3 regions of the Nocardia vinacea genome follow, and region 1 is predicted to be linked to each of the others. Evidence: riboswitches for the same ligand, from Rfam matches in the RefSeq annotation. Region 1 holds a riboswitch; each other region holds the start of a gene.
The links. Region 1 has a riboswitch for cobalamin ahead of OIE68_RS29675 (CbtB domain-containing protein). Riboswitches for the same ligand answer to the same signal wherever they lie in the genome.
Positions count from the first base shown of each region.

Region 2: another riboswitch for cobalamin. It lies ahead of OIE68_RS44710 (hypothetical protein); the one in region 1 lies ahead of OIE68_RS29675 (CbtB domain-containing protein).
Region 3: another riboswitch for cobalamin. It lies ahead of metE (5-methyltetrahydropteroyltriglutamate--homocysteine S-methyltransferase); the one in region 1 lies ahead of OIE68_RS29675 (CbtB domain-containing protein).

Region 1 covers NZ_CP109149.1:6,492,459-6,500,397, forward strand. The annotation lists gene radA (DNA repair protein RadA) at 1-618, shown strand, start outside; gene OIE68_RS29650 (hypothetical protein) at 728-1,408, opposite strand; gene OIE68_RS29655 (carbonic anhydrase) at 1,530-2,153, opposite strand; gene OIE68_RS29660 (A/G-specific adenine glycosylase) at 2,307-3,185, shown strand; gene OIE68_RS29665 (alpha/beta hydrolase) at 3,193-3,945, opposite strand; gene mhuD (mycobilin-forming heme oxygenase MhuD) at 4,123-4,437, shown strand; cobalamin riboswitch at 4,503-4,655, shown strand; gene OIE68_RS29675 (CbtB domain-containing protein) at 4,686-4,880, shown strand; gene OIE68_RS29680 (CbtA family protein) at 4,871-5,653, shown strand; gene OIE68_RS29685 (hypothetical protein) at 5,690-6,175, shown strand; gene OIE68_RS29690 (response regulator transcription factor) at 6,232-6,924, opposite strand; gene OIE68_RS29695 (sensor histidine kinase) at 6,921-7,939, opposite strand, start outside.
Region 2 covers NZ_CP109149.1:9,848,145-9,856,083, reverse strand. The annotation lists gene OIE68_RS44720 (ABC transporter substrate-binding protein) at 1-836, opposite strand, end outside; gene OIE68_RS44715 (alpha/beta hydrolase) at 1,033-2,199, opposite strand; cobalamin riboswitch at 2,263-2,389, shown strand; gene OIE68_RS44710 (hypothetical protein) at 2,421-2,675, shown strand; gene bioD (dethiobiotin synthase) at 2,872-3,549, opposite strand; gene OIE68_RS44700 (8-amino-7-oxononanoate synthase) at 3,546-4,694, opposite strand; gene OIE68_RS44695 (hypothetical protein) at 4,828-5,145, shown strand; gene OIE68_RS44690 (adenosylmethionine--8-amino-7-oxononanoate transaminase) at 5,150-6,454, opposite strand; gene OIE68_RS44685 (helix-turn-helix domain-containing GNAT family N-acetyltransferase) at 6,613-7,536, shown strand; gene OIE68_RS44680 (MarR family winged helix-turn-helix transcriptional regulator) at 7,540-7,939, opposite strand, start outside.
Region 3 covers NZ_CP109149.1:4,719,265-4,727,203, forward strand. The annotation lists gene OIE68_RS21670 (pyruvate carboxylase) at 1-1,486, opposite strand, end outside; cobalamin riboswitch at 1,792-1,998, shown strand; gene metE (5-methyltetrahydropteroyltriglutamate--homocysteine S-methyltransferase) at 2,138-4,393, shown strand; gene OIE68_RS21680 (nuclear transport factor 2 family protein) at 4,839-5,225, opposite strand; gene OIE68_RS21685 (bifunctional 2-methylcitrate synthase/citrate synthase) at 5,320-6,438, opposite strand; gene prpB (methylisocitrate lyase) at 6,442-7,428, opposite strand; gene OIE68_RS21695 (DUF1737 domain-containing protein) at 7,455-7,685, shown strand; gene OIE68_RS21700 (MmgE/PrpD family protein) at 7,693-7,939, opposite strand, start outside.

The DNA of each region.
Region 1 (7,939 bases):
GTCGGCTGTTTCGAATTGCACGATGACGGAATCTCCTGCGTCACCGATCCGTCCGGGCTGTTTCTGCACCACCGCACCGATTCGGTATCGGGTACGGCGGTCACGGTCGCGATGGACGGTAAGCGGCCGCTGGTCGCCGAGGTACAGGGCCTGACCGTGCACACCGAGATCCCGAATCCGCGGCGGGCGGTGAGCGGGCTGGACTACAACCGGGTCGCGATGGTGCTCGCCGTACTGCAGAGCCGCGGGCGGGTGTTCCTCGGCAAACACGATGTGTACGCCGCGACCGTCGGCGGTATGCGCCTGCTGGAACCCGCGGCGGATCTCGCTGTGGCACTTGCCATTGCGAGTGCCGAGCGCGATCAGGCGCTGCCGGTCGGCTGGGTCATCCTCGGTGAGGTCGGGCTGGCGGGCGAGGTGCGCCGGGTCACCGGCCTGGAGCGCAGACTCGTCGAGGCCGAACGCCTCGGCTTCACCACCGCGCTGGTCCCTCCCGGTTTGGCACGCACCAAGAGCGGCATGAAGATCCACGAGGTGACCGACGTCAAGACGGCCATCCGCCTCGCGGGCCTGCGCAAACAGCGCGCAGCAACCACCGAAACCGCCCCAGACTTCTGAGCCGGCAATAGCTGTCAGACAACCTGAGTGATCACGCACAGCCAGTGGTTATCACGCACAAGCCAGAGCCTATGCGCGATGACCACTGGATATGCGACAGCGCTCGAGGTCAGGCGATATTGAAGGGTTCGGCGGCACTGCGGAGTGAGCCCAGTTGGGCGACAACGGCGTATGCGCCTGGCGGGACCTGGACGCGGTCGCCCGCACAATTGGGTTGAGAGGTCGAGCCGGACCAGGTGACCATGAAGGCCGCCTGTTCGCCGCGGTTCAGGGTGCGGATGTCGGGGGCGCCGTCCGGGTAGCAGTCGGTGCTCGACCAGAGGCGGCGCTGGCCGTCGAGGCTGGTCACCGAGACCTGCTGCAGTCCGGAGCCGACATCGCGCGAACAGGCCGTGGACGAGATATTGGTGATCACGATGCCGAATACCGGATTCTCACCGGCCTTGTAGGTCGGCTGCTCGACGGTCACCTTCACCGCCAGCGACTGATCCGGGCAGATACCCGCGGCGACCTGGCTGCCGCTCGCAGCCGCGGCGGTAGTGCCGGAGGGCTTCGCGCTGGATTCGCCGGTGGTCGGCGGCGGCGTCGAGGAGGATGCGCCCGCGGGCTTATTCGTCGCCGCCGCGGAACTGGTCGCGGCCGCCTTTGTCGTACCGGGCGAATCGCCGCCGCGCGTAACCGTCAATACCAACCAGATCACCAGTGCGAGCGCCACGACCAGAACACCTACGGCGAGCGCGCGGCGTCGCCAATAGATCTCCGGAGGCAGCGGTCCATTCGGTTCCAGCACGGAGTCAACGGTAAGGGCACGATCCGGTGCAGCGACTCAGGACCCCGGCGTGTCGGATCGGAAAACCCGCGCGCGGCAGGTAAATTCCGCTCCCACCGTTGGATGTCTCGGATCGGCCGTATCAGACCAGCTCACCGATATTGCCGACGACCCGCTGCAACTTGACTTCGCCCTCGGCCAGTTTGTATGTGACGCAGGCGATCGCGCATTCACCCGTCGCGACGCGCTGCGAAATGATCATCGAGCGCTGCATGAGCAGTCGGCTGGTCTCCACCACATGCCTGGCCTCCATCTCGTCGACGGTGGACAGCCCCTCCCGGCGCCCGATCAGAATCGACGGCGTGACTCGCTCGACGACACTGCGGATGAATCCGCCGGGCACCTCGCCGCCGTCCAGCGCGTCGATGGTGGCTTTCACCGCGCCGCAGCTGTCGTGGCCCAGCACCACGATCAGCGGCACGTTCAACACCTGCACCCCGTACTCGATCGAGCCGAGCACCGAACTGTCCACCACATGGCCCGCGGTGCGCACGACGAACATATCGCCGAGGCCCTGGTCGAAAATCAGCTCGGCGGCAACGCGGGAGTCACCGCAGCCGAAGAGGATCGCGTGTGGGTGCTGGCCGCTGACGAGCTTGGCCCGGTCGGCCGCTCCCTGACTAGGATGCAGCAGGTTGCCGTTCACGAAGCGTGCATTGCCCTCGCGAAGGGATTTCCAGGCACTGATCGGGTTGGAATCCGGCATACCGACCATTGTGCACATCGCAGTGGTTACCAGCGAGTCCGTTTCGTTACGGCTCGGCAAATATCGACCAGCCGCAGGACAATAGGAACGGTGAGGGCAGTGTCGGAGGGCGGCGCAGCGCAACAGCGTGCAGGCGGAAAACCCAAGATCACGATGGGTACCAACCGGGTGGATGCCGAATCGTTGCTGGACTGGTACCGGGAGACCGCGCGGGATCTGCCGTGGCGACGCAAGGACGTCACCGCCTGGCAGATCCTGATGAGCGAAATCATGCTCCAGCAGACGCCGGTGGTGCGGGTCGAGCCGATCTGGCGGGAGTGGGTCGCGCGCTGGCCGGTCCCGTCGGCCATGGCGGCCTCGTCGCAGGCCGAGGTGCTGCGCGCCTGGGGCAAGCTCGGATATCCGCGGCGGGCGCTGCGACTGCACGAATGCGCGAAGGTGCTCGCCGAGGAACACGGTGACGAGGTGCCGACCGATGTCGATGTGCTACTCGGTCTGCCGGGTATCGGCGCGTATACCGCACGGGCGGTGGCCTGTTTCGCCTACGGGCAGCGAGTTCCGGTGGTGGACACCAATGTTCGTCGGGTGGTGGCGCGTGCCGTGCACGGGCGCGCGGAGGCCGGTAATCCGTCGTCGCGTGATCTGCCCGAGACCGAAGCGCTGCTGCCGCGCCGAATCGACCATGCCGCAATGTTTTCCGCCGCGCTGATGGAACTCGGCGCGACGGTGTGCACGGCACGCACGCCCGACTGCTCGCGTTGCCCGCTGCCGCAATGCGCGTGGGTTTCGGCGGGCAGGCCGGTCTCCGATGTGGTGCGCAAGACGCAGAAGTACGAGGGCACCGATCGCCAGGCGCGCGGTCGGCTGCTCGACGTGTTGCGCGACGCGACCGGTCCGGTCGAGCGAATCCGGTTGGATCTGGCCTGGACTCGCGATCCCGGCCAGCGCGACCGAGCTCTGGACTCCCTGCTCGTCGACGGCCTCATCGAACAAACCCCTGACGGGTTGTTCGCGCTCGCCGGTGAGGGCTAGCACAACCTCATGCGGGAAGGTTCAGGACTTTCCGGAGGAATGCTTCGACCTCGGTGCGGTAGCGCTCCGGTTGGTCGTCGTGCACCAGGTGGCCCGCGTTCGGGATGCGGACGTAGGCGGCGTCCGGGTGGACGTCGGCCATCTGCCGCATCTGGCCCTCGGGGGTGATGGTGAATTCGCCTTCGAGCAAGAGCACGGGCGCTTCGACCGCGCGCCATTGCGCCCAGAAGTCGCGGGTGCCCCACTCCTCGGAGATATCGCGGAAGGTGGCGACCGAACCGTGCAGGCGGTAGCCGTCGGGGCCGTGCTCGAAGGAGTCGAGAAAGTAGCGACCGGCGACCGGGCCGAAGAAATCCAGCACCGCGTCCGCATCCGGAAACGGCTGCGGCCACGCCTCGATCATGGCCGCCCAGTTCGCGGCGGTGCGGCCGCGGAAGTCGGGGGCGATATCCTCGACCACCAGCGCGCGCACCCGCTCCGGATACCGCGCCGCGAAAACCCAGCCGTGCAGCCCGCCCATCGAATGTCCGATGACCACCATGGGTTCGGAAATTTCGGCGGTGGCCGCGGCGAGGTCGTCGATGAAGGCCTCGGTGGTCAGTTCCACGGGCGCGGGACGACCGTGACCGGCGGCGTCGAAGGTGTAGACGTGGCCGAACTCCCGCAGCCAGGACAGGTGATCGCGCCAAGTGCGGGCACTGCCCATCAGTCCGTGCAGCAGCAGGATCGGCACCCCCGCGCCGCCTTCGTCATACAACACTGTGCCATTTTGCAGTATTTTTGGCCGCGGCTCCGCCGCGGCGTGTTCGCGGCCCCCTTCTGTCTCGCTCGTAAGACTCGCTCCGAAGTTGGAGAGTCTCGCAGTCAACTCGACTCCGATGGACTACGTCGCATGCGCTGCGGGGTGTCCGGTTGGCGCGGACGTATCGTCGGAGCCATGGCTGTTGTGAAGATCAATGCGATCGAGGTTCCGGAGGGCGCGGGCCCCGAGTTGGAGAAGCGATTCGCCCATCGCGCGCACGCGGTCGAGGGCTCGCCGGGCTTCCTCGGCTTCCAGTTGCTGCGGCCGGTGGCCGGGGAGAACCGGTACTTCGTTGTCACCCAGTGGGATTCGGAGGAATCGTTCGCGGCGTGGCGGGACGGACCCGCACGCGAGGCGCACGCAGGCGAGCGGCAGAAGCCGGTTTCGACGGGTGCCTCACTGCTGGAATTCGAGGTCGTACTGGACGTTGCGGCCAAGTCCGCTTCCTGAAATCGCTGGACAGACGCGGCGCGCGACTCGCCCATCCCGGCCTGGGCAAGTCGCGGGCTGTGTTGACGCCGAGTACGACCGGATGTCACAGTTCGAAGGACAAACGCGAGGGTGACGCGGTAATTCGGTGAAATTTCGAAGCGGTCGCGCCACTGTGTTCTTGCACCGAGTCCTCGGTGCCGGAAAGCCAGACACCGGCACCTTCGCACCGAACAACTCACGGGACGCGCATCCCTAGGAGGACTCGAATGGCTATCGCGCATTCACCGAGTCGGGCAACTGATTCACTCGGCACACTGCTCATCGCAGTGGGCGTCGTTCTTCTCGCATTGCTCACGCTGTACCTGGTCGGCTTCGACCAGGGCGTCATCTCGCGCAGCGGGATGTACCTGCATGAGCTCATGCACGACGGACGTCACCTGCTCGGTGTGCCGTGCCATTGATCGGATCGCTAAAGACCCTGCTGCTCCGTGGCCTGCTGGCCGGCCTCATCGCCGGTCTGCTGGCCGCGACAGTGGGCTATTTCGTCGGCGAACCCAAGATCGACGCCGCCATCTCCATCGAAGAGGCCGATACCGCAAAGTCCGCCGAGCACGCCCAGGAACCAGCTGGGCATACGCACGGTGACGAGGAAGAACCGCTGGTCAGTCGGTCCGGGCAGAAGTTCGGGCAGTTCCTTGCGCTCGGACTCGCCGGGCTCGCGCTCGGGGCGATCTTCGCTTCGATCGCGCATTTCGCACGCCGGTACACCGCCTTGTCGGGGCCGAAGCTCGCGCTCGGATTGGCATTGGCCGGTTGGACCGCGATCGTGGCGGTGCCGTTCTTCAAGTACCCGGCCAATCCGCCCGCCGTGGGTGAACCGGACACCATCAACCAGCGCACGCTGCTGTGGTTGGCGGCGGTGCTACTCGGACTGGCTGCCGTCGGTGTCGGGCTGTACGTCTACAAACTGCTTGCCGCGCAACTCGATACGGTCCGGCTGATCGCCGGGGTCGCGGCATTCGTGCTCATCGTCGTACTCGGGTACATCCTGTTGCCCGGTGTGAACGAGGTGAAGGACGACTTCCCGGCCGTACTGCTGTGGCAGTTCCGTGCGACATCGCTCGGCGAGACGGCCACCCTGTGGGCCTGCCTCGGCCTCGGTTTCGCGGCGCTCACCGAATTCGCCACGCGCGATAGCACTCCGGTACGAGAAACAGCCGCTACCCCAGGCTGATCCGGAGTTCGGACCGCGAAGGGCAGTGTCGGTTGTATGACCGGCACTGCCTTTTCCGTACGGCCACGAACCGACCCGCCACGCTCGGTTTCCGTAGCATTCACCGCGCTCGTCATCGCGCTGCTTTGCGGTGTCGGCGAGGCCATCACCTACACCGCCGTCCAATTGGACCGCCCGAATGCCGATATCGGCTCGCTCGCAACAGGTCTGGCTATTCGCGGCGGCATCTACCTGGTGGTTCTCGGCGTTGCGGTCCAGATGGCGCGCGGTGCCCGCTGGGCCAGGATGGTGCTCACCGTCGGCATCGGCGTAGTCGGCCTGGCCTCGCTGATCATCGAACCACTGGCAGCCACGTTGTCCGCCAAGCAAATCGGCGACCTGTTCGACAACCTCACCGCATCCGCAGTGATCACCGGAACCTTCCGCACCGGGCACATCCTGGCCGTCTTGGTTGCCATCCCCGCCATGTACCATCCGACCGCCCGCCGCTACTTCGCGAGGGAATCGGCGGCGCGAAGGTAGCGGCTACTCGCACAGGCTATTTGATATGCGCGGTAGTCACCTGTTGTGCGACAGCGTTATTGCCAGCCGGGGCGGACCAGGCCGGATTCGTAGGCCATGACCACGAGTTGGGTGCGGTCTCGGGCGTCCAGTTTCATGAGGATGCGGCTGACATGGGTGCGGGCGGTGGCGGGGCTCATGAAGAGCCGTTCGCCGATTTCGGCATTGGTGAGGCCCTCGGCCACCAGGGTCATGACCTCACGCTCGCGGTCGGTGAGTTCGGTGAAGGCGGCGGGCGGGGGTTGTTTGGCGTGGGCGGAGAATTCGGCGATGAGGCGGCGGGTGACACCGGGTGAGAGCAGGGCGTCACCCGCGGCGACGACTCGGATCGCGCGGACGAGGTCGGCGGGTTCGGTGTGTTTGACCAGGAACCCCGTCGCGCCCGCGCGCATTGCTTCGAAGACGTATTCGTCGAGTTCGAAGGTGGTAAGCACGACCACCTTCACGTCGGCGAGTTTCGGATCTTCGGCGATCATTCTGGTGGCGGCAAGGCCGTCCAGGACCGGCATTCTGATATCCATCAGGACCACGTCGGGGGTCAGGCTGCGGGTCATGCGGACGGCCTGTTCGCCATTATCGGCCTCGCCCACCACCTCGATGCCGTCCTGCGCGTCGAGCAGCGCGACGAAACCGCCGCGCACCAGGGCTTGATCGTCGGCAACCAATACCCGGACGGGCCCGCCCGCGTCCCTCGAATTGCCGCCATTCATCGCGCCTCCTCCTGAGCCCCTACCTCGGACGGTAGCCGGGCCACCACGCGGAATCCGCCACTGGGCCGCGGACCCGCGATGAGCTGACCGCCGAGGGCGTGTGCGCGCTCGCGCATGCCGAGAATGCCGTTGCCGCCGCTCGGTCCGGACTTCGATTGTGTGCCGGTGGCGCGAGCGTTGTCGATGGTGATCTCGACCGAATCGGCGGCATAGCGGATGGTCACCGCGGCCGGTGCGCCGGGCGCGTGGCGGACCACATTGGTCAGCGATTCCTGGATGATGCGGGCCGCCGCCACATCGACGACGCTGGGCAGTTTGTGTGCAGTGCCGATTATGCGGGTGTCGACCGTGAGGCCGGCGGCGCGGGTGCGCTGCAGCAATGCGTCCAGGTCCTCGATGCTCGGGGCCGGGCTCCGCGGGGCGGGCGGCCGGGCCTCGACGCTGTGGGCAACCGAATTATCTTGGGCCCGTTCGGATTCGCGGCGCGCGAGTGCCGATTCCGGCTCGACATCCGATTCATCCACTTCGGCCGCGCCGGGTGTCGGGCTGCCGCTGCGGATCGCGTGCAGCAACGTATGCACCTCGGCCAACGCATCCTTACTCGCCGTTTTGATCGCCGCGAGAGCCGATTCGGCCTGTTCCGGCTTCTTGTCGAAGAGCTCCAGCGCCACCGAGGACTGGACATTGATCAGCGAAAGGCTATGTGCCAGCACATCGTGCAGCTCGCGGGCAATGGCGAGCCGTTCCTCGCTGGCCCGTCGCTCACGCTGCGCCTCCTCATCGCGGCGCGCCGCCTCGGCCCGCTGCCTGCGCGCCACCAGCACCGCCTGGCGCTGACGGATCCCCTCCGCGATCGCGACCAGCACACCCAGCCAGGCGATCATGCCGAATGCCAACCACGGGTCGGCCGGATGTCCGACCAGCGCGGGCAGCGGCCAGAGCAGCGCGAGATAGCCGATCGGCGCGAGCGGATATGTCCACCAGCGCGATCCGACGATCGCGGCGCTGATGAATG
Region 2 (7,939 bases), 3.4 Mb from region 1:
TTGCGCGCCCACTCCTCCTGGTGGTTATTGACCCACTGGTAGGCGCGAATGTAGGCGGCGACCACCGCCCGAGTCGCCGCTGCCTTGGCCGGATCGGTCACCGCGGCGCGGCGCGCGTACAGGTAGCCGACACCGCCGTAGATGCCGGTGGTCTCCGAATCCGGGATCAGCGAGGCGCCCGGAGTACGCAACAGCCGGGTGACGTTCGGTTCGGCCAGCGGCGCGATATCGACCTGCCCGGTGCGCACCGCGTCCAGGAATTCCGCGAGCTGCAGCCGAACGAGTTGCACATCAGTGGGTTTCAGCCCGGCCTTGGCGAGCGCCCGCAGCACCGCGGCCTGTTGGGCGGTGCCCTCCGCGTAGGCGATCTTCTTGCCCTTGAGATCGGCGAGCGTGGTGGCCGTCTTGCCCGGCGCCACCGCAAGTTTCAGTGCGTTGGGATTGGATTGGTAAGCCGCGACGATCGGCACGTCCTGCCCGGCAACCTGCGCATGGATCGGCGGGACATCGCCGACGGTCGCAACATCGGCGGCACCGGCCCGGAATGCCTCCAGGATGGCCGGTCCACCGATGAAATTGGCGAACTCCACCTTGAACGGCAACTTGTCGAGTTCGCCGGAGAACTGGAGTACCGACTTGAACCGCTCTTGTTGATCGGCGAGCACGAGCTTTGTGCCCGCGGGGATTTCGGTGGGCAGCGGGGCGTCGGTTTTACCGACCGGCGTGTCGTCGCTCGCGCAGCCGGTCAAACCCAGGCTCGCAACGGTCGCCGCAGCGAGCAACGCGGCAATAGTGCGGCCGTGCAGGCCGGTCAGGAACGTACGTGGTCGGAACATGCGGTGATTGAATCAAGATGAAACCGGCACGCATACGGTTTGCCTTAGCCTGATTCCAACGCAGCGCCCGATTCCAACTGTGTTCACCCACCCCGTCGGCTCCGCCAGCTGCCATCCCCCTGTGTTCACCCACCCCGCCGGCTCCGCCAGCTGCCATCCCCCTGTGTTCACCCACCCCGCCGGGCTCCCATTCCCCTCAGCGCGGCGCCGCCGCGGAGATCGTCGCGCGCATCTGCTCCTGATATCGCTGGATGAACGGCAGGATCTGCTGGTCGATAATCCGGTTGTACTCCTCGGGGCGCTGCATCGGATTGGCGTGCCCGGTATTTCGCGGCATGACGACCAGCAGCGAGCCGTCGACGCCACCGGCCCGCTCGATGAGCACCTCGTGGGAGTACTCGACATCCACCACCCGGTCGTTATCCGGATTGCGCGGGCGGATGAAGACGATGGCCGGGCGCGGTTTGCCGTCGGCGGGTCGGGACAGCGCGCGCAGATCGTTGATCGCACCGCCCGCCACGATCGCCAGGAACTGCGTCTCGATCAGGCCGTTGCTGGCCGCGTCTTTGGAGAAGACCTTCTCGCGCAACACTTCTTCGACGACATCGCGCAATGGTTCGAGCCGGACTCCGCGTAACCCAGTGGCCCCGCGATCGACGAATCGATCACGGCGCGCGTAGGTTTCGACCGCCAGCCGCAGCGTTCGGCTTTCCCGCGCCCCCGGCAGCCACCCCATCCAGCGCACCATATCCTCGCCCGCACCGCGACTCTCCGGACGCACCGCATTCAAATCCACCGGCGTGCAGTCCAGAATCACTCCCGCTAGGCGCAGGTCGCTGTCGAGGTGGATATGCCGCGCCACCTCGAGCGCGATGACCCCGCCCATGCTGTGTCCGACCAGCACAACGTTCTTCAGCCCCGACATCTGGGCGGCGCGGATGATCAGATCCGCGATCACCTTGGTGTCTATACCTTGATTGTCGTATTTGATGGCCCAGACCACGCCCATATCGCTGAGGGCGGGCAGCGCGGCCGCGGTATTGCTGGCATTGAGTCCACCGAGACCGACCATATCGACGACGACCGTGTCCCAGTCGCGATCGTGCGCGGGGTTGGCGATCGGCAGGACGGCGGGTTCGGTGCGCGCGAGCCGATCGCGTTCCGGGGTGACGTCGTGCACCCAGTACTGGGCGAACACGATGAGCCCAGCGAGCAATACCAAGGCGACCCGCAGCAGCGCCAATCTGGTACGGCGCAACGTCTGCCACCCGTGCCCGAGACGAGTCTCCCGAAGCCGGGCCCTCCGTCGCGCGTCGTCCCAGTCCGAGACGGTGGACGGGTGCCGATCGTCCAACGGCGACATCTTCTCCACTCTAGGTACGGTTCGCGAGTGCTGCCAGGTGACCCGATGGCGGCGGTGAACCCGACCGAACGGGTAGAGTTCGGGCCGTCATCCCGGCGGGTGCGGGAATCCGGTGCAATTCCGGAACGGTTGCGCCACTGTGATCGCCCTCGCGGCGAAAGTCAGACCTCCCTCGCCGGGACAACTCTGAGAGGCCGCGATTTGCCCATGGAGCAGTACCGATGATGCGTGCGCGCACATCCGGCGGTACCCACATACGAATATCGAACCGTCGCTTGGCGATCGCGGTTCCGGTGCTCGGTGTGCTGCTGATCGCGGCGATGATCGTCGCGACCGGTTTCGGCGCGGAGACGCTGCCGGTCACCTCGGTATTGGAGGTGCTGCGACATCGGATCGTCGGTGGCGTGCCCGCCGATCTCGGGCTCGACACCATCGTGTGGCAGCTGCGGGTGCCGCGTACGGTGCCGTTCATTTGAAGGCCGACAGCGCCGCCGTCCCTCCGAACAGTCGCTCTGCGCTCGCTACCCAGCCGATGCTCAGCTGCCGATCGATGCATCTCAGCGAGACAGCGGGCCACCCGCTCATCCAGCAGTCGCGCTGCGCTCGCTACCAGCCCGCGCCCTCAGTTGCCGGTCGATGCATCTCACCGAGACAACCCGCCGCTGCGGAAACCTACTGGCCGAGCGCAGACCAACCGGGAGTGAACCAACCAGGTGCAGCGGCGGAGAACCGCTCGCGATCCCACCCACCCGCTCCTGCAGGTATCGCGCCGACCAACTCGACTCCGGTAACCCGGGCCAGATCAGTGCGATTGCACTCCTCCGCCAACCCAGGCTCGTCAGGCCACGAGCCGATCACCAGACCCGCGCAGCGGACACTGGATGATGACAGTGCGCGGATGGTCAATTCGCTGTGGTTGAGAGTCCCGAGCCCAGCCGCGGCGACCACGAGCACCGGAGCGTCGAGCTTCTGCGCCAGCTCGAGCAGTGTGAATTCGCCGAGGCGGACCAGCAATCCGCCTGCGCCTTCGACCAGGGTCAGATCCGCATCGGCGAGTGAGTCGATGGCGGCGGCGGTTTCACTCAGCGTCAACAGCGGCTGCCCGCACCGACGCGCCGCGGTATCCGGAGCCAACGGATCGGGATAGCGGGCGATCTCGACCGTTCTCGTGACACCGGTGAGGCGTTCGACTTCGGCGAGATCGCCGGATTCGCCCGGCGCCACACCGGTTTGGGCCGGTTTGCACACCGCCACCGACCGACCGGCGGCCAGCGCGGCCGCGGCGAGCGCGGCGGTCACCACGGTCTTGCCGACCTCCGTCGACGTACCGGTCACGAACAGCACACTCATGCGGTCACCAATCCACGCGCCTGGGTCAGCACCTCGCCGAGGACCGTTGCGATGGTGTCGAGTTCGCCGGAAGTCAGATTCGCTCGTGCGGTGAGCCGCAGCCGCGATGTCCCCTCGGGCACCGTCGGCGGACGGAAGCATCCGACATCGAGTCCACGTGCACGGCATGCCTGCGCGGCGTCATACGCGACCTGCGCCTCGCCGAGCACCACCGAGACAACCGCCGAATCCGGTTCCGCCACACCGGCAATGCGCGCGATATCGGCCGCCCGCTGCAACACCCGACCCGCCATCTCGGGCTCTCGACGCAACAACCGCAGCGCCGCCCGCGCCGCACCGACCGCGGCGGGCGCGAGTCCGGTATCGAAAATGAACGTGCGCGCCGCATCGATGAGATGCGCACGCACACGCTCGCTGGCTAATACCGCACCACCCTGTGCGGCAAGGGCTTTCGACAGGGTCGCGGTCACGACGAGATCCGGTTCCCCGGCCAAGCCGACCTCGTGCACCAGCCCGCGCCCACCCGCGCCGCGTACACCGAGCCCGTGCGCCTCGTCCACGATCAGTACCGCGCCATTCGCCCGGGTGACCCGGTGCAACTCGACCAGCGGAGCCATATCACCGTCGGCGCTGAACACCGAATCGGTAAGTACCAGTGCCCGTTCCTCGGTCCGCTCGGCCAGCAACCGCTCGACCGCCTCGACATCGCAGTGCGCGGCGATCTCCACGCGCGAGCGCGAGAGCCGGCAGGCGTCGACCAGTGAAGCGTGGCTGGCCGCATCGGAGACGACCAGCGCGCCCCGCCCGGAGAGCGCTGTCACCACCCCGAGGTTGGCGGCGTAGCCGGAGGCGAAGACCAAACCGGCCTCGGCGCCGACGAATTCGGCGAGTTCGGTCTCGAGCTGCTCGTGTTCGGCTGTGGTCCCGGTGACGAGCCGGGATCCGGTCGACCCGGTACCCCAGCGTCGCACGGCCTCGATCGCGCCCTCGATGACCTCCGGATGACGTACCAGCCCGAGGTAGTCATTGGAGGCGAGGTCGATCGATAGCGACTGTGCCGCACGGGGTCGCAGCTCACGGCGCAACCCGACACGCACGCGCTCGGCGGCGCGTTCGTCAAGCCAGCCCAACGGATCGGTAGTCACAGCTCCGCAGCATACTTGAACACCGTTCAAGCCGCATGGTAGGGGTCTGGTGCTGGTACCGTTGGAGCCAATCGTTGAAGGTCGCCACCGACTGACGGTGGCGCGGCATTTCCGCCAGAGGGAGTAGGGCCGAATGCCACGGTGGGCGATAGTCGTCGAAGAGACAACAGGTTCCGGCGATCAGCGTTGGTCGCCGCGGGTTCTCGCGGAGGTGGTCGGCACGCGCGAGCAGGCCGTGGCCAAGTTGCACTCGCTCGTGCCCACCTTCACCCCGCAGCATCCGAGACTTCCGGGTCGCCGCGTCCTGCTGCGCGATGGCGACACCTACCTGCTGATCGCCTCCGGCTGGGCCGACGACTACCACTGTGTCTTCCGGGTCTGGGAGATCGTCTCCGACACCGACCGTCCCGAGAACGCGGGAACCGCGCACGACACCCGCAAACGCGCCTGACGCGTCAGGCCTGGGCGGCGGCGACTATCCCCGCGGTGATGCGTTCGATGTCCTCGGTCGTGCTGATGAAGGGCGGCATGGTGTAGATCAGATCGCGGAAGGGGCGCAGCCAGACGCCCGCTTCGACGGCGGCGTGGGTGGCCTTGCGCATATCCACCGGATGATCGAGTTGCACGACGCCGATCGCCCCCAGCACCCGCACATCCGCCACCCCGGGCAGCGAACGCGCCGGGGCCAGACCGGCTTTCAGCTCCGCTTCGATACGGGTCACCTCGGCGCGCCAATCTCGTTGCAGCAGTAGCTCGATCGAGGCCACCGCGACCGCGCAGGCCAGCGGATTACCCATGAAGGTTGGACCGTGCATGAGCCCGCCGTGCTCGGCGCTGATGGTCTCCGCGATCTGGGAGGTGCACAGCGCGGCGGCCAAGGTCAGATACCCGCCCGTGAGTGACTTGCCCACACACATGACATCCGGATTCACCCCGACGTGATCGGCCGCGAAAAGCGCTCCGGTGCGCCCGAATCCGGTCGCGATCTCATCGAAAACCAGTAGCACCCCGTACTCGTCGCACAGGCGCCGCAGGTCGGTCAGATACCGCGGATCGTGCCAGCGCATCCCGCCCGCGCCCTGTACGACCGGCTCCACGATGACGGCCGCGAGTTCCTCCGCATGCGCGGCAAGCAACCGTTCGAACTCGGCCACGTATTCGGCCGAATACTCACGCGGCGGTGCCGGTGCGAAGATCTGCTCGGCGAGCACATCGGTCCACAGCGCATGCATGCCGCCCTGCGGATCGCACACGCTCATCGGCGTGAAGGTATCGCCGTGATACCCGCCGCGCCAGGTGAGCAGCCGCCGCTTCTCCGGCTTACCCGCGGCGCGCCAGTACTGCAGGCACATCTTCACCGCGACCTCGACCGATACCGAACCGGAGTCGCACAGGAATACCTTGTCCAGACCGGCGGGCGTCAGCTCGACGAGCAACTTGGCGAGTCGGGCTGCCGGTTCATGGGTGAGCCCGCCGAACATCACATGACTCATCCGCTGCGACTGCGCCACCAGCGCGGCATCCAGTACCGGATGCCGATAGCCGTGGATGGCGGCCCACCACGAACTCATCCCGTCGACCAATTCCCGACCGTCGGCGAGGGTGAGCCGGGTTCCGGAAGCACCGGAAACCACCAGCGGTTCGGTCGTCGCGGGAAAGCCACCGTAGGGATGCCAGACATGTTCGGCGTCGATGGCGGTGATCTCGGAGCGGGTCAGGTGGGTGGCAGCCGGCGGAGCCGGCGGGGTGGGTGAGCTCAGTGCCACAGGATTCCTCGGGTCGCGTGACAGCCCAGGCGGGGCTTGAACGGTGTTCAAGTTACCACTCGAGCTGCGCGCGCACGATCCCCCGGTCGAATTCCACACCGACACGACCGTTCCGACGTAATCTTTGACTCAGTCAAAGATTGGGAGCCGCCGTGACCACCGTTGCCGCCGCCGATATCGACGCCGTGCGCGAATTCAACCGCCGCTACACCCGGGTCATCGGGGTGCTGAGCGAGGGCCTGCTGGACAGCGAATATTCACTCACCGAAGCGCGAATCATGTTCGAACTGGCCAACTCCGGCGCAAGCGAGGTCGTCACGCTGCGCCGCACGCTCGACCTGGACCCCGGCTATCTGAGCCGCATCCTGGCCCGCTTCGAAAAGGACGGACTGGTCCAGCGCAATCGCTCCGAAAGCGATGGGCGACGCCAAGAGGTTCGGCTGACCGACCGCGGCAGGGAGATCTTCGCCGTGCTCAATCAGCGCTCGAGCGCCGAAGTCGGTTACCTCCTCAATGCGCACAAACCGGCCGAGCGCGCGCGACTGATCACCTCCATGCGCACCATCCAGCGCATTCTCGACGGACCGGGCCTCGGCGAATTGGCGCTCCGCGCGCCGAAACCCGGCGACTACGGCTGGGTCATCCAGCGCAATGCCGCGCTCTATTCCGCCGAATACGGGTGGGATACCAGCTACGAGGCACTCGTCGCCCGCATTGTCGCGGACTATCTGGACGACCACGACGAGCATCGCGAACACGCCTGGATCGCCGAATACGACGGCGAGCCGGTGGGCTGCGTTTTCTGTGTCACGGAGAACGAGACCACGGCCCGACTGCGGCTACTGCTGGTCGAGCCGACCGCGCGCGGCCTCGGCGTCGGCTCCGCACTGGTCGATCGCTGCGTGCGATGGGCCACCGAGGTCGGCTACCGCGACATGGTGCTGTGGACCAACGACATCCTCACCTCCGCGCGGCGTATCTATCAGCGCGCGGGTTTCGAACTCGTGGAATCGAATCCGCACCACAGCTTCGGCCACGATCTGGTCGGCCAGACCTGGCGACTGACGCTGCGGTGAAACTCAGTCGATCAGCGCCTCGGGTACGCGGCTCAGCGATTGCCGCAGCTCAGCCAACCCTCGCTCGCTCAGAGTCGCCACCAGCTTCCGCTCGATCCGCCTGATCCGCTCCGCCGCCACGCCGAGCGCCGCATGTCCCTCGGCAGTCAGCACTACGAGCCGTGCCCGCCGATCATCCGGGTCGATCTTCCTTTCCACATACCCGCACCGCTCCATATGCGTCACCAACTCCCCCATCGACTGCTGTGTCATGCCCGCCTCCTCGGCCAACGCACTGATACGCGACCCCTCCGGCGCCAGATAGCGGAACACCGCGTAATGCGCCGGGCGCAGATCGTCGCGCAGCGCCGCCCGCAATTCCCGATTCAGCTCGCGTTCGAAGGCATGCGTCGCCTGACCGAGC
Region 3 (7,939 bases), 1.8 Mb from region 1:
CGCTCAGATCGATGGCGGGCAGCTTGTCGTGCGGATACACCGTGGTCGGGCGCTCGCCGTGCGGCTTGTTCACGGTGATATCGGCGAGGTAGTTCAGGATCTTGGTGCCGCGGTCGGCCGAACCACGCAGGGTCAGCAACTGCGGGCGCTCATCGATGAACGAGGTGGTGACCCGGCCCGCCTTGAAGTCCGGATCGTCGAGCACCGCGAGCAAGAACGGGATATTGGTGGTGACGCCGCGGATACGGAATTCCGCGAGCGCGCGACTGGCCCTCGCCACGGCGGCGTGCCAATCGCGGCCGCGGCAGGTGAGCTTGACCAGCATCGAGTCGAAGTAGGCGCCGATCTCCGCGCCCAGGTTCGCGCCACCGTCGAGGCGGATGCCCGCACCGCCGGGGGTGCGGTAGGCGGTGATGCGGCCGGTGTCGGGTCGGAAGCCGTTGGCCGGATCCTCGGTGGTGATCCGGCACTGCAGGGCCGCACCGCGAATGGCGACCTCGTCCTGGCTCAGACCGAGCTGTTCGAGGGTCTCCCCCGCCGCGATGCGCAGCTGAGACTGCACCAGATCGACATCGGTGATCTCCTCGGTCACCGTGTGCTCGACCTGGATGCGCGGGTTCATCTCGATGAAGACGTGGTTGCCGCGCTCGTCGAGCAGGAATTCGACGGTGCCCGCGCAGCTGTAGCCGATCTGACGGGCGAAAGCGACCGCGTCGTTGCAAATACGTTCGCGCAGTGCGGGATCCAGGTTCGGTGCGGGCGCGAGCTCGATCACCTTCTGGTGGCGGCGCTGCACCGAACAGTCGCGCTCGAACAGGTGCATGACATTGCCGTGCTGGTCGGCCAGGATCTGCACCTCGATGTGGCGCGGGTTCACCACGGCCTGTTCCAGGAAGACAGTCGGATCACCGAAGGCCGACTCGGCCTCGCGGGACGCGGCCTCGATCGATTCGCGCAGTTGTGCGGGATCGGCAACCCGGCGCATGCCGCGGCCACCGCCGCCTGCGACGGCCTTCACGAAGATCGGATAGTCCAGGTCCGCGGATGCGGCCAGCAGTTCGTCCACATCGGCGGAGGGGGCGCTGGAGCGCAGCACCGGCAGACCCGCCGCCCGCGCCGCCTCGATCGCGCGGGCCTTATTACCAGCCAGTTCGAGCACTTCGGCCGACGGACCGATAAAGGTGATGCCCTCGCGGGCGCAGGCCGCGGCAAGGTCCGGGTTCTCGGACAGGAAGCCGTAACCGGGGTAGATGGCGTCGGCACCCGCGGACTTGGCCGCCGCGATGATCGCCTCGATCGAGAGGTACGCCCGGACCGGGTGTCCCTGTTCGCCGATCTGATAGGACTCCGCGGCCTTCAACCGGTGGACCGAGTTGCGGTCCTCGTACGGGAAGACTGCGACCGTCCCGATGCCGAGTTCGTAGGCCGCGCGGAAGGCGCGGATGGCGATCTCGCCACGGTTGGCAACCAAGACTTTCGAGAACATTGAACTAAGGTACCCGGCCCGGAATCGTGGCCTGACAGGGAAGTCCCCTTCGCGGAATCTTCACAACGAGTCCTAGCAGAGTTGCGAAGTTGTGTTCACCTCGCCGACACATCTCACCGTCCGTCGCGGTCACAAGTGCGGTCGGGTGCCAGCGGCGCCTCGAACGCACCTGGCGACAACTTCGCAAACCCGCTATGCATCGGGCACTGCGAAAATCCGATTGTGCGGCCGCCTATGCTGGTTGACGCAGCTGGTTCGCCGTGCGCAGACGAGATGGAGCCCCGACGTCGCGTTACGGAGTCGAGTTCGCGGATCGGGAAACCGGTGCGCGGATGAGAGGGAACCCGGTGAGAATCCGGGACTGTCCCGCAGCGGTATGCAGGAACGACCGCCGTCATCAAGCACTGGGCAACCACCCGGGAAGCGACGGCCAGTAGGTGAGCCCCTTACGGGGTCGGCCAGAAGGCCCGTGCCCGCAAGTCCGAAGACCTGCCAGCCGTGTCGGATACGCCGTATCCGGCGGCCACCGCCTCGTGGATTGGGCGCGCGGACCTCTGTGCGATTGTCGGGCTCCATCGGTGCACCGGCACGTCACTCGGTCTCCGCTAGCTCGTAGGGCGATGGTCTTCGATCTCAGCACTGGAGAAATTCGTGACTGTTACGCATAATCCGTTCACCGCGACGGTTCTCGGTCTCCCGCGGGTGGGGCCGCACCGTGAGCTCAAGCGCGCCACCGAGTCCTACTGGGCCGGACGCATCGACGCGCAGCGACTGCACGCGATAGCCCGCGACCTGCGGCGCGACCAGCTGACCAAATTACAAAGCGCCGGAATGGATTCCATCCCAGTCGGCACCTTCTCCTATTACGACCAGATGCTCGATACCGCCGTGCTGTTCGGCGCGCTGCCACCCCGGGTAGCCGGTATCGCCGATCCACTGGATCGCTATTTCGCAGCCGCACGCGGCACCGATACGGTCGAACCGTTGGAGATGACCAAGTGGTTCGATACCAATTACCACTATCTGGTGCCGGAAATCGGTCCGGAGACGGTGTTCTCGCTGGATCCTTCGAAGGTGCTGGATGAGTTGCGGGAGGCGCTCGCGCTCGGGGTGCCCGCGCGGACGGTGGTGGTCGGACCCATCACCTTCCTGAAGCTGGCGAAGGCGACCGGCGGTGCGGCGCTGGATCGCCTCGACGAGTTGGTGCCGCTCTATCAGGAGCTGTTGCGGCTGCTGGCCGTGGCGGGCGCGGAGTGGGTGCAACTCGACGAGCCGGTCTTGGTCACCGATCTATCCCTTGATGAGGTCGAACTCGTGCGGCGGACCTACGCCGAACTGTCGGCCGCGACGGATCGTCCCGCGCTACTGGTGGCCACTTACTTCGGCAAGCCAGGTGCTGCGTTGAGTGCCTTGGCCGAGACCGAAATCGAAGGCATCGCACTGGATTTCACCGTTGACGCCGATCTCTCCGGTGTGCCGGCGCTGGCGAACAAGCTGCTGGTGGCAGGTGTGGTCGACGGTCGAAATGTCTGGCGGACCGATCTGGAAAAGGCTTTGGCGACGCTCGGCACGCTGCTGGGGTGCGCGAAATCCGTTGCGGTGTCGAGTTCCTGCTCGCTGCTGCACGTGCCCTACACCCTGGCAAGCGAAACCGGCCTCGATGAGCGGCTGCGTTCGTGGTTGGCGTTCGGTGCGGAGAAGGTCGCCGAGGTGCGGTTGCTCGCGATCGGACTGAGTGCGGGGCCCGGGGCGATCGCCAACGAATTGGCTACGGTCCGTACCGCTCTCGCCACTAGGCGCACCGATCCTCGGTTGGACAATTCGCAGGTGCGGGCGCGGCTGGCCACGCTCGGCACGGATGCAACTCGGCGGGCACCCGCGGAACAGCGGCGGGCATTGCAAGCCGAGCGGCTGCGGTTGCCATCGCTGCCGACGACGACGATCGGTTCGTATCCGCAGACCTCGGCGATCCGGCTGGCGCGTGCGGCATTGCGCAAGGGTGAGATCGATCAGGCCGAGTACGTGCGGCGGATGCGGTCCGAGATCGCGGATGTCATTGCGTTGCAAGAGAAGCTGGGCCTGGATGTACTGGTGCACGGCGAGCCGGAGCGCAATGACATGGTGCAATACTTCGCCGAGCAGCTCGACGGATTCGCCGCCACCGACGCGGGCTGGGTGCAGTCCTACGGCACCCGTTGCGTGCGCCCGCCGATTCTGTTCGGCGATGTGGCGCGGCCCGCGCCGATGACCGTGGATTGGATCGGCTATGCGCAATCGTTGACCGATAAGCCGGTCAAGGGCATGCTGACCGGCCCGGTGACGATTCTGGCCTGGTCATTCGTCCGCGATGACCAACCCTTGGCGGATTCGGCACGTCAAGTGGCGCTGGCGATCCGGGACGAGACGGTCGATCTGCAGGCCGCGGGCATTCGGATCATCCAGGTCGACGAGCCCGCGCTGCGGGAGCTACTGCCGCTGCGCGCAGCCGATCAGGGCGAGTACTTGGAGTGGTCGGTCGGCGCGTTCCGGTTGGCGACCTCCGGGGTTTCGGATGCCACCCAGATTCACACCCATCTCTGCTATTCGGAATTCGGTGAGGTCATCGATGCGATCGCCGGATTGGATGCCGATGTGACCTCGATCGAGGCAGCGCGCTCGCATATGGAAGTGCTCGACGATCTGAATGCCGCAGGCTTCGATCTCGGCGTCGGACCGGGCGTGTACGACATCCACTCACCGCGGGTGCCGAGTGTGGAGGAGATCACCGCCTCCCTGCGCGCCGCACTGAAGGCCGTTCCCGCCGAACGGCTTTGGGTCAATCCGGACTGCGGATTGAAGACCCGTGGACCGGTAGAGGTCGAGGCGTCATTGCGCAATCTGGTCGCTGCCGCGGCAGCGGTGCGCTAGCGGGATCACGCGCTCGCCCTCTCCAACGGGAGGGCGGGCGCGCCCGCATGTGTGCGCACTGTCTGGCGAACCCAATTCCAACAGCATCGACGCCGCCCGGCGCGAAACCCCGACGTCGCGAACGCCCGCATCCGCACACGATTGCGCGAAAGAGCGCGCAGCCCGATAGCGCGGTTTGGTCACCGCGCTATCGGGCTGCGTATCAATGAGATTCGGCCCCGGGAAAAGGCCGGAGCCGACGACGCGGCGTGTACCTCTCACAACTCTCGCCATTGCGGACCATCGGCCGCAGGCGCGACCGTGCGCTCAGTCCCCGCCGCCAGGCCGTATGACATTCCGAGCAACGATCCATGCGTAACCCCTCCTCATACGTCGCCATCAGATATCACCCCCGATGTCCTATTCGACGCATGGCCGACCGATTCGGTTCCGCCGATTCCCTCGATTATTCGGCCGCCGGCTCGGTTCCGAAGGCGCGGTTGATGGCGGCCATATCGAAGTAGTCCCGCCAAGCGGTGATGGCGCCGTCGGCGACCTCGAAGACGCCCACTACCGGTAGCGGTGTGTCTTTGCCCAGGCCGCGCAGGATATCGGTGCGCTCGTTCATGACAATATTCCCGGCGGCGACCTGGTGGTGCACGTCGAATTCAATGGATTCGAAGGTGCTGAGGAAACCGGCGATGAAATCGCGGATGGCGGCGCGGCCGTTGATGGGTTCCATCGGAATATTGTGGTAGACGGCGTCTTCGGCGAAGAAGGCGCTGATCTGGTCCGGGTCGGGATCGGCCCAGCTGCGGCACATGGCGGTGACGATTTCGTCGGGGCTCGGCATTCGGTTCGCTCGCTTCCTTGCGCCGATACGATCGGGCACATCGGTCGATTCGATCGCACCGATTACACCAAACAATCGCTTGGTTGCGCCAGGATCAGCCGGCGACCAGCAGTTCGCGCTGCGGCACCCCGACGTATTCGGACAGCGGACGGATCAGGGCATTGGCGGCGGACTGCTCGACAATGTGGGCGGTCCAGCCGGTGATGCGGCTCAGCACGAAGATCGGCGTGAACATTTCGATGTCGAATCCCATCAGGTAGTAGGCGGGTCCGGCCGGGAAGTCGAGGTTGGGTTTGATGCCGGTGGCCTCGGCCATGGCCTGCTCCAATGCGGTGTACATGCGCAACCAGCGCTGGCCGCCGGTCACCTGCACGACTTGCTCCAGGGCTTCGCGCATTGTCGGCACCCGCGAGTCGCCGTTCTTGTACACGCGATGCCCGAACCCCATGACCTTCTGTTTGCCGGATAGCTCGGCGCGCAACCACTCGGCGGCCAGCTCGGACTCACCGATGTCCAGCATCGTGCGCATGACGGCTTCATTGGCACCGCCGTGCAGCGGACCCTTGAGCGCACCGATCGCAGCGGTGATCGCGCTATACATATCCGACCGGGTCGAGGTCACCACACGCGCGGCGAAGGTAGATGCGTTGAAACTGTGCTCCGCGTACAGGATCAGCGAAATCTCGAAGGCCCGCACAATGCGCGGATCCGGCACCTTGCCGAAGCACATGTTCAGAAAGTTCTCGGCGAAGCCCAGATGTGAGTGTGGCGCAATAGGATCCAGCCCGCGACGACGTCGCATGTCAGCGGCGACGACCGTGGGCAGCACCGCGGTAAGCCGTAGCGCCTTCGCCAACAGTGCCCGGTCGCCTTGTGCGGCATCGAGTTCCGCATCCTCCGCGCCGAGGTAGCTGACCACAGTCCGGACCACATCCATCGGATGACAGTTCTGCGGCATCTTATCGATGAGCGACAGGATCGAGCGATCGATGCGCCGCTGGGCGCGTTCACGTTGACACAACAGTTGGAGTTGGGCGGCGTCGGGCAGTTCGCCGTACCACAGCAGATAGGCGACCTCCTCGAAACCGCAGTGCCGGGCCAGATCCTGCACGGCATAGCCGCGATAGGTCAGCGAATTCGTTTCGGGCACAACCTTGGAGATGCTGGTGGTATCGACCACCACCCCGGCCAGGCCCTTCTTGATTTCAGTCATCGTTTACTCGCTCACTCCTGCGCCTCGCTGGCGCTCGGCTCCGTCGTGCGTGAAGCGCGCTGTGCTTATGGTTCGCTCGCGACGCTCGCTCACGGTGAAATCGAAGATTCCGGAATCGAAGTCGTTGTACTGCTGGTAGTCGAGCAATTCGTAGAGTCGCGCCCGGTGCTGCATCTCGCCGACCAGCTCGGATTGCGTTCCGGTGGCGGCGATTTCACGCAGGCCGCGCTCCACCGCGAACATCGCCAAGCGCAGCGTGGTCACCGGGTAGATCACGGCGTTGTAGCCGAGATCCGCCAGGGTCGGAGCTGATAGCAACTCCGACTTGCCGAACTCGGTCATATTCGCAAGCAGTGGAATATCCACTGCTGCACGGAACTTCGCGAATTCGGAGGCATCGGCGAGTGCCTCGGTGAATATGAGGTCGGCCCCCGCGTCGGCGTACGCCTTGGCTCGATCGATCGCCGCATCCAGCCCCTCGGTCCCGCGCGCATCGGTCCGCGCGCAGACGACGAAGTTCGGGTCCCGTCGGGCGGAGACCGCGGCACGCAACCGACGGACCATCTCGTCGACCGGAACCACGGCCTTGCCGTCGAGATGCCCACAGCGTTTGGGATTCACCTGATCCTCGATATGGCAACCCGCGAGCCCGGCATCCTCCAGCAGGGTCACCGTGCGCGCCGCATTCATCGGCTCGCCGAAGCCGGTATCGGCATCGATCAGCACCGGCAGATCGGTCACCCGCGCGATCTGCTGTCCCCGCGCGGTCACCTCGGTGAGGGTGGTCAAGCCGATATCCGGTAGTGCGAGTTCGGCCGATACCACCGCGCCGGAGACATAGACGCCCTCGAAGCCGAGCTCCTGAATCAGCTTGGCCACCAACGGGTTGAATGCTCCCGGCCAGCGCTGGATTTGTCCGGAGGCCAATCCGGCCCGAAGCGCCGCACGTTTATCGGCAGCGCTCGTGGCGGCGGCGAGCAGTCCTGTCATCGCGACCACCGTCCTAGGCTGAGCACATGAGTGCAGCATCGCGCAGCGATTCCATGAAGGGTGGCGGCCGGGAGACGGGTGGGCCCGAAGATCGTCCCCTGCGCTATCGGCTGATCACCGGCGTCGACGACGCCACCTTCTGCGAACGGATCAGCGGCCTGCTCGATCAGGGCTACCGACTGCACGGATCGCCCGCCGTCACCTTCAACGGCACCGATGTGATCGCCGCGCAGGCGCTGCTCTGGGGCGGAGAGTAGAGCGTCATCAGAAGATCCCCTCGCGCACTTGCGGTGCCCGCCCCATAACCTCGGGCGACACGGTGAACGTCAGCTGATCCAATTCCCCGGCGGCCAGCTCCGGCGTGCGCTGCACCGCGTCGAGGAAACGGTCCTGCTCCGCGGGTTCGATCACCCCCTCGGCAAGCGTGCGGAACTTCGCGATGTACTGCTCACGCGCGAACGGCCGCACACCCAGCGGATGCGCATCCGCCACAGCGAGCTCATCGACAATC